2 regions of the Sporosarcina jeotgali genome follow, and region 2 is predicted to be linked to the other one. Evidence: a T-box and tRNA genes for the amino acid it is inferred to sense, from the RefSeq annotation. Region 2 holds a T-box; the other holds one or more tRNA genes.
What was found. The T-box of region 2 lies ahead of proS (proline--tRNA ligase). A T-box ahead of a tRNA ligase gene usually reads a tRNA of that ligase, here a tRNA-Pro.
Positions count from the first base shown of each region.

Region 1: it encodes a tRNA-Pro, which carries the amino acid that the T-box ahead of proS (proline--tRNA ligase) is inferred to sense. The anticodon was not compared.

Region 1 covers NZ_CP116341.1:2,179,172-2,183,543, reverse strand. Annotated here, with positions in the region: rRNA gene PGH26_RS10845 (23S ribosomal RNA) at 1-1,844, shown strand, start outside; rRNA gene rrf (5S ribosomal RNA) at 1,996-2,111, shown strand; tRNA gene PGH26_RS10835 (tRNA-Val) at 2,135-2,210, shown strand; tRNA gene PGH26_RS10830 (tRNA-Thr) at 2,219-2,294, shown strand; tRNA gene PGH26_RS10825 (tRNA-Lys) at 2,303-2,378, shown strand; tRNA gene PGH26_RS10820 (tRNA-Leu) at 2,415-2,496, shown strand; tRNA gene PGH26_RS10815 (tRNA-Gly) at 2,505-2,579, shown strand; tRNA gene PGH26_RS10810 (tRNA-Arg) at 2,620-2,696, shown strand; tRNA gene PGH26_RS10805 (tRNA-Pro) at 2,722-2,798, shown strand; tRNA gene PGH26_RS10800 (tRNA-Ala) at 2,810-2,885, shown strand; tRNA gene PGH26_RS10795 (tRNA-Met) at 2,907-2,980, shown strand; tRNA gene PGH26_RS10790 (tRNA-Ile) at 2,987-3,063, shown strand; tRNA gene PGH26_RS10785 (tRNA-Ser) at 3,083-3,175, shown strand; tRNA gene PGH26_RS10780 (tRNA-Met) at 3,346-3,420, shown strand; tRNA gene PGH26_RS10775 (tRNA-Asp) at 3,424-3,499, shown strand; tRNA gene PGH26_RS10770 (tRNA-Phe) at 3,534-3,609, shown strand; tRNA gene PGH26_RS10765 (tRNA-Gly) at 3,615-3,688, shown strand; tRNA gene PGH26_RS10760 (tRNA-Ile) at 3,693-3,766, shown strand; tRNA gene PGH26_RS10755 (tRNA-Asn) at 3,771-3,845, shown strand; tRNA gene PGH26_RS10750 (tRNA-Ser) at 3,852-3,942, shown strand; tRNA gene PGH26_RS10745 (tRNA-Glu) at 3,952-4,023, shown strand; gene PGH26_RS10740 (TraR/DksA C4-type zinc finger protein) at 4,071-4,372, opposite strand, start outside.
Region 2 covers NZ_CP116341.1:2,538,649-2,543,020, forward strand. Annotated here, with positions in the region: gene PGH26_RS12780 (methyl-accepting chemotaxis protein) at 1-65, opposite strand, end outside; gene proS (proline--tRNA ligase) at 268-1,707, opposite strand; T-box leader at 1,776-1,998, opposite strand; gene PGH26_RS12790 (CDP-glycerol glycerophosphotransferase family protein) at 2,048-3,259, opposite strand; gene PGH26_RS12795 (RNA polymerase sigma factor) at 3,486-4,049, shown strand; gene PGH26_RS12800 (anti-sigma factor) at 4,042-4,372, shown strand, end outside.

The DNA.
Region 1 (4,372 bases), 360 kb from region 2:
CCAGACAACCAGGATGTTGGCTTAGAAGCAGCCATCATTTAAAGAGTGCGTAATAGCTCACTGGTCGAGTGGCGCTGCGCCGAAAATGTATCGGGGCTAAACGAATCACCGAAACTGCGGATTGACACCTTTGGTGTCAGTGGTAGGAGAGCGTTCCAAGGGCGTTGAAGCTGGACCGGAAGGACTGGTGGAGCGCTTGGAAGTGAGAATGCCGGTATGAGTAGCGAAAGAAGGGTGAGAATCCCTTCCACCGAATGCCCAAGGTTTCCTGAGGAAGGCTCGTCCACTCAGGGTCAGTCGGGACCTAAGTCGAGGCCGATAGGCGTAGACGATGGACAACAGGTTGATATTCCTGTACTACCTCCCCACCGTTTGAGTGATGGGGTGACGCAGAAGGATAGGGTGAGCGCGCTGTTGGTCATGCGCGTCTAAGCAGTGAGGTGTGAAACGAGGCAAATCCCGTTTCTACAACATTGAGCTGTGATGGCAAGGGGTGTATACCCTGGAGTCCCTGATTTCACACTGCCAAGAAAAGCCTCTAACGAGGTGGGAGGTACCCGTACCGCAAACCAACACAGGTAGGCGAGGAGAGAATCCTAAGGTGATCGAGAGAACTCTCGTTAAGGAACTCGGCAAAATGACCCCGTAACTTCGGGAGAAGGGGTGCTCTGGTAGGGTGTATAGCCCGAGAGAGCCGCAGTGAATAGGCCCAGGCGACTGTTTAGCAAAAACACAGGTCTCTGCAAAACCGTAAGGTGACGTATAGGGGCTGACGCCTGCCCGGTGCTGGAAGGTTAAGAGGAGAGGTTAGCGATAAGCGAAGCTTCGAATTGAAGCCCCAGTAAACGGCGGCCGTAACTATAACGGTCCTAAGGTAGCGAAATTCCTTGTCGGGTAAGTTCCGACCCGCACGAAAGGCGTAACGATCTGGGCACTGTCTCAACGAGAGACTCGGTGAAATTATAATATGCGTGAAGATGCGCATTACCCGCGACAGGACGGAAAGACCCCGTGGAGCTTTACTGTAGCCTGATATTGAATTCCGGTGCAGCCTGTACAGGATAGGTAGGAGCCTGAGAGACCGGAGCGCTAGCTTCGGAGGAGGCAATGGTGGGATACTACCCTGGCTGTATTGGACTTCTAACCCTTGCCCGTGATCCGGGCAGGAGACAGTGTCAGGCGGACAGTTTGACTGGGGCGGTCGCCTCCTAAAGAGTAACGGAGGCGCCCAAAGGTTCCCTCAGAATGGTTGGACATCATTCGCAGAGTGCAAAGGCATAAGGGAGCTTGACTGCGAGACCTACAAGTCGAGCAGGGTCGAAAGACGGGCTTAGTGATCCGGTGGTTCCGCATGGAAGGGCCATCGCTCAACGGATAAAAGCTACCCCGGGGATAACAGGCTTATCTCCCCCAAGAGTCCACATCGACGGGGAGGTTTGGCACCTCGATGTCGGCTCATCGCATCCTGGGGCTGTAGTCGGTCCCAAGGGTTGGGCTGTTCGCCCATTAAAGCGGTACGCGAGCTGGGTTCAGAACGTCGTGAGACAGTTCGGTCCCTATCCGTCGCGGGCGCAGGAAATTTGAGAGGAGCTGTCCTTAGTACGAGAGGACCGGGATGGACACACCTCTGGTGTACCAGTTGTCTTGCCAAAGGCATCGCTGGGTAGCTATGTGTGGACGGGATAAATGCTGAAAGCATCTAAGCATGAAGCCCCCCTCGAGATGAGATTTCCCATTACGCAAGTAAGTAAGATCCCTCAAAGATGATGAGGTGGATAGGTCTGGTGTGGAAGCATGGCGACATGTGGAGCTGACAGATACTAATAGATCGAGGACTTTCCCAAATATAAGTTAAAGAATTGTGTGATTGTTTCGAGTTTCAATGTTGGTTTTATCCAGTTTTGAATGAACAAAAGTTCTTTCAAAAAAGTATTGCATTCTAATACTATGTAGTATATAATAGTAAATGTCCTTGAAACAGGACAAGCACATTTGTCTGGTAATGATGGCGAAGAGGTCACACCCGTTCCCATACCGAACACGGAAGTTAAGTTCTTCAGCGCCGATGGTAGTAGGGGGCTTCCCCTTGTGAGAGTAGGACGTTGCCAGGCAAGCGCAGTAATGCGTGATATATGGAGGATTAGCTCAGCTGGGAGAGCATCTGCCTTACAAGCAGAGGGTCGGCGGTTCGAGCCCGTCATCCTCCACCATACTTTGTGCCGGTGTAGCTCAACTGGTAGAGCAACTGACTTGTAATCAGTAGGTTGAGGGTTCAAGTCCTTTCGCCGGCACCACTTAGTACGAGCCATTAGCTCAGTTGGTAGAGCATCTGACTTTTAATCAGAGGGTCGCAGGTTCGAATCCTGCATGGCTCACCATTACTGTAATTAGATTACAGACTATCTAGAGATTATGCGGGTGTGGCGGAATTGGCAGACGCGCTAGACTTAGGATCTAGTGCCTTCGGGCGTGGGGGTTCAAGTCCCTTCACCCGCATCTCTTATGCGGAAGTAGTTCAGTGGTAGAATACGACCTTGCCAAGGTCGGGGTCGCGGGTTCGAATCCCGTCTTCCGCTCCACTGTAATTCACTAAGCATACCGTAAAGAAATAGTATATATGCGCCCGTAGCTCAATTGGATAGAGCGTCTGACTACGGATCAGAAGGTTGTGGATTCGACTTCTGCCGGGCGCGCCAATTTTTCTAATGTTAGATTTTGATTCGGGAAGTAGCTCAGCTTGGTAGAGCACTTGGTTTGGGACCAAGGGGTCGCAGGTTCGAATCCTGTCTTCCCGACCATCTTTTAAAGAGGGGCCTTAGCTCAGCTGGGAGAGCGCCTGCCTTGCACGCAGGAGGTCAGCGGTTCGATCCCGCTAGGCTCCACCAATCTTTAATATTCCATTTCATGGCGGCGTAGCTCAGCTGGCTAGAGCGTACGGTTCATACCCGTGAGGTCGGGGGTTCGATCCCCTCTGCCGCCATCCAAAGGACCTTTAGCTCAGTTGGTTAGAGCAGACGGCTCATAACCGTCCGGTCGCAGGTTCGAGTCCTGCAAGGTCCACCAGTATTGCTTTTTATTGCACGGAGGTATACCCAAGTTCGGCTGAAGGGATCGGTCTTGAAAACCGACAGGGGTGTCAAAACCCGCGGGGGTTCGAATCCCTCTACCTCCTCCATTTTTTCTTTAAATACCATTAAGAAGTGTCTTACAATTATCATTATCGCGGGGTGGAGCAAAGCGTCATACGAAGATGACGATTTGTAGAATTTCTTGAAAAGAAATTCGTAATCTTGCATAAGAAAATCTATAAGCGTTGCTTATGATATGTCTTACAATTATCATTATCGCGGGGTGGAGCAGTGGTAGCTCGTCGGGCTCATAACCCGAAGGTCACAGGTTCAAATCCTGTCCCCGCAACCAAATGGTCCCGTGGTGTAGCGGTTAACATGCCTGCCTGTCACGCAGGAGATCGCCGGTTCGATCCCGGTCGGGACCGCCATTTCTTGTAATACATAGTTTATTAAATCCTATGTGGCTCAGTAGCTCAGTCGGTAGAGCAAAGGACTGAAAATCCTTGTGTCGGCGGTTCGATTCCGTCCTGAGCCACCATTTATGCGGGTGTAGTTTAGTGGTAAAACCTCAGCCTTCCAAGCTGATGATGAGGGTTCGATTCCCTTCACCCGCTCCAAATTGGGCCTATAGCTCAGCTGGTTAGAGCGCACGCCTGATAAGCGTGAGGTCGGTGGTTCGAGTCCACTTAGGCCCACTATTCCGCAGTAGCTCAGTGGTAGAGCAATCGGCTGTTAACCGATCGGTCGTAGGTTCGAGTCCTACCTGCGGAGCCATATTACGGGGAAGTACTCAAGTGGCTCAAGAGGCGCCCCTGCTAAGGGTGTAGATCGCGAAAGCGGTGCGAGGGTTCGAATCCCTCCTTCTCCGCCATATTTGTTTGGCCCCTTGGTCAAGCGGTTAAGACACCGCCCTTTCACGGCGGTAACACGGGTTCGAATCCCGTAGGGGTCATACTTAAAAGTTCCTAGTTGCGATATCGCAACTAGGAACTTTTTTTGTTACTTGTTATCGGTGTAACTGTCTTTGCGACGATATGGAATGTCGCCTAACTCTGATTCGATTCCTTCCTCATCCAGTTCTTCTTCGTATGCTAACGTGGTATCCCCGCGAATGATGCCAGAAGGTTCACCCTCTAAGTTACTTGTGGCAATCACGTCAATGTCTTCCGTGCTTTCGTCTTCAATTGCAGTATCATATAGTGACTCGTAATCGTCATGATCTCCTGTAAAGTCAGAGGGAGTTTCTGACGTGCCTGATTTTGCGATTTCTTCAAAGCTGTCAATGGGATCTTTAAATACGC
Region 2 (4,372 bases):
AAACTAGGTATTACTAACAAAATTGCAGATATAAGTATAAGTTTTGTACGAATTTTCATTTTCATGTTGATCCCTCCGTACTTCATATCGGTTGAAAAGGGAGAATTGTGACTAATTTAATGTTTTTGCAATACTCATCTTAAAAGAGTAAATCTAACTGTATTCCTTCTCAAACTGATCTATCTTCATTTATCGCGGAACTCTATATTTATTCGAATAAAAAACCCCATCGCATCCGAATTACGGACTCGATGGGGATTTATCATTTTAATAAGCGCGCGCAAACCAAACAGTATGCTTCGCGTCTTTGCCGCAGTTAATGCACGTATGCTTTTCAACTGGCGGGTTGAACGGAATGTTGCGTGTCGTGAACTTTGTTTCTTCTTTTACATGCTCTTCACACGCATCCTCGCCGCACCATCCAGCAAGGATCCAGCCAGGGATTACGTTGTTTTCTTGTGAAGTTGCAATATGTGCGCTGAGCTCTTCCAATGTCTCAATGTTTGTATGAGAGTTTTCATCACGGAATGTACGTGCTTTTTCCAACAAACGGCTTTGCATAGCAGTCAGCTGATTTTCAATTTCTGAAATCAATCCTTCCAATGCAAAGGCTTCTTTGCCTTCCTCGTCACGTAATTTCAACATTGCTTGTGCGTTCTCCAGATCACGCGGTCCAAGTTCAACGCGAACTGGCACGCCTTTTAGTTCCCACTCGTTAAATTTATATCCGGGAGATTGATCTGAATCGTCCAAACGAACGCGAATGCCTTTGGACTTCAACTCTGCATAGATTTCATCGAGCTTCTCCATAATCGCAGGATTCTTTTTCCAAGGACCTACCGGGATTAACACAACTTGAGTCGGTGCAACGCGTGGAGGCAGTACCAGACCTTGCTCATCGCCGTGAACCATAATGACAGAACCAATCAAACGAGTTGACGTTCCCCAAGATGTCGTGTGTACGAATTCATGTTTATTTTCTTTTGTCAGATATTTAATGTCGAATGCTTCCGCAAACTTCGAACCCAGATAATGAGACGTTCCGGCTTGGACTGCTTTTCCGTCCTTCATCATCGCTTCGATCGAATACGTATCCACCGCTCCTGCAAATCGCTCAGACGGTGTTTTTTGTCCATCGTATACAGGAATTGCCAGAAGCTCTTCAACGACTTCTTTGTAAATGTTCAACATTTGCATGGTTTCGTGACGTGCTTCTTCTTCATTCGCATGAGCCGTGTGGCCTTCTTGCCAGAGAAATTCAGACGTGCGGATGAATGGTAATGTCTTTTTCTCCCAGCGGAATACATTCGCCCATTGGTTGATAAGAACTGGAAGATCCCGGTAGCTTTTAATCCAGTCGGAGTACAAGTGACCAATCATTGTTTCCGATGTTGGACGAAGCGCAAGTTTCTCTTCAAGCGGCTCACCTGCAGCTTCAGTTACCCAAGGCAATTCAGGTGCAAACCCTTCGATATGATCTTTTTCCTTTTGGAAGAAAGATTCAGGTATTAACATCGGGAAATATGCATTGCGGTGTCCAGTCTCTTTGAATCGACGGTTCATCTCATCTTGAATGTGCTCCCAAATTTCAAAGCCATCCGGTTTGAACGCGATACACCCCCGTACTGGTGTATAATCCATCAAATCCGCTTTTTGAATCGTATCAATATACCACTTTGAAAAATCATTTTGCTGTGTGTTTGACATGTCTTTTCCTCCTGTTCAATGATTGGCCGCAAAGTCTTTATCCGCAAAAAAGCACAAAGACATCCTAATAAAAGGACGTCTTTGTGCTTTGGACGCGGTACCACCTAAGTTCGACTAATTAGCATAGATTGCAAATTAGTCCTCTATCGTTTCGTAACGGGACGAACCGGCCGTGTTTACACGGCATCTCGGTGGTAGGGTTCGAATAAGAAGAGGTGATAGAGCTTTCAGCAGTGCGCTCTATTTTCTGTTTCACGATTCCTATCTACTTAGCCACTTCATCGATCATTATTTCCTATACTATATCAAACAAACGAATAACCTACAACAGCCAATCATTTTATGTGTTATCACGAAGCTTCGAATTCGACGTGTTTAAAGAAAACATATAATTTGCCAGTCGTTCACAGTTGTTTCGATCTGTAAAGCTGAAGTAGTTTGATAAATCGGCAAAGCGGGGATTTTCTGTTTCGCCTTGTTCAAGTATCCTGGTTAGTGCATGTATAACCTCTGAAGCTGAATTCGCTTTCCATCCCAGTAAATCATGATTCAAATCCAAGTATGAACCCCGCATTTCCAAGAATTCCTTCTGGTCAAATGTATAGAAAACTACAGGCTTATTCATATAGACAAAATCCCAGAAAATACTGGAATAATCCGTGATCAGCATATCAGATTTTTGAATTTCATCTTGTATGAAGAGTTCTCCATATGTATAAAATTCGATGTTAGAGTGTATTGTACCCAGTTCAGTAAAGTAAGATTCAAATTTTTTCATGAAAGGATGCAAAATAATCTTTATCGTGACTTTGTTCACGCTCAGTAACTGATTCAGAACACTGTCAGTAATCAGCTTTTCGGTAGCTTGAAAATAAGAGCTCTCGATAAATTCAGTATCCGACAGTCCGAACAGTGTCTCACGCCAAGTCATCATCATTAGAATGGTTTTCACTTCTGAGACAGGCTGATTGTAAGTGAGATGGTCGAATCGAGCCATACCCGTAATCGGCAGCTTTTCTTCAGGCATCCCCCATTCATTTAATTTAATGTCTTTCTCGTAGGATGATGCGCAATTAAATACATCGCACCGCTCAAGTAAAGGGACATCCTCTGGCTGGATCAGTATTTTCTTAAAACATTCAATTCCGTGACTGATATGCACCATAATCGTATTTTTGTTCCAAAATATATACTTATCAATACTTGGCGCAATGTCATACATTAACGAATGTCCATGGACTGTGTAAGCCGCTTGAAAAAACAATACATAATTTTTAAAACTGCCCAGCATAACTGCGTTTTCGATTCTTTTTTCATGTACATAAGATGCAGATGGATCATACATCCAATGTACAGCATAGCTTTGCTGACAGTTTTTCATAAGATAGCTATGGAATGCAGCTGCATTATCTTCATATTTTTCACCTAAATTGCCGCCGATCAGAATAATCGGTTTGGACGGCGCAGGCAATACCTTAGACAGCAGACAAGCCACAACTACTTTCATCCAAGTTGTAATTCCTTGAAATGGTTTCTTCTTTTTTAACTCCATTATATCCTCCACCTAGTGATTTCTTATTACAGCTATACCCCGGCAGGCTAACAATTAAGCTTTAGGGATCCAATTTCAAACAGCAAAGAATAATGATTTTTTATAGATATAGTGATCGTTTATTCATTTCGTTTCGTTAGCTTAATATGAGTCTTCTGTTGTTCTAGAATACAGGTCTTGCGACTTATGGTATTCTTAGAAAAAAGCTTTTACAAAGGAGACTCGGATGAAACATACAGACGACGGAACCTTATATGCTCTTGCCGCCGCCAAAGATCGATCGGCTTTTGAAACGTTATATGATCGATACGAAAAACTAATCTTCTCCTTTGCATACCGATTAACGCAAGATCGTGAAATTGCAGAAGAAGTTGTGCAAGATGTATTTGTTAAGTTATGGAACGGCACGACTGCCTATCAAGAAGATAAAGGCTCTTTTTCGTCGTGGCTCCTCACTGTCACGCGAAACAAAGCAATTGACGAGATTCGCCGCTTAAAACGTCATGACCACGAACCGATGATTGAAAAGGATTCTCTCATTGAACAGCCGGGAAGTGTAGAGAATACGGTAGAATGGGGCGAACAGCGGAATGCGATACGCAGCGCAGTGCTCGAACTGAAACAAGACCAGCAAGAAATTATAGAACTGTTTTACTTTAAAGGGCTCAGTCAGCAAAAAATTGCAGATCAATGCGAGCTGCCTCTCGGGACTGTAAAAGGCCGTATCCGATTAGCACTGAAACACTTAAAAGGATTCATCACCCAGGAAGGAGGATACTCGAATGAATGAATCATGCATGCATCTCCTTGACTACTTCAACCGTTCTTTAACTGAGGAAGAAACACATGCCTTCGAACAACATCTCGAAGAATGTCCTTCCTGCCGTGCTGAACTTGAAGAACTCAATCTATTAACTGCAGATCTTCCTTATTTGACAGAGGAAATTGAAGTTCCTTCCGACTTAAAAGCTAAAGTCTTTGCAGCGATTGATGAGGAACCGATTTCAAAGGGCACTGAAACCAAACCTGCTATCAATAATGTGAAAACATTCCCGGAAAAGCCAAAAGAAACAAAACCAGCTAAACGAAAAGGCGTCGCTGTTCCAGTACTTG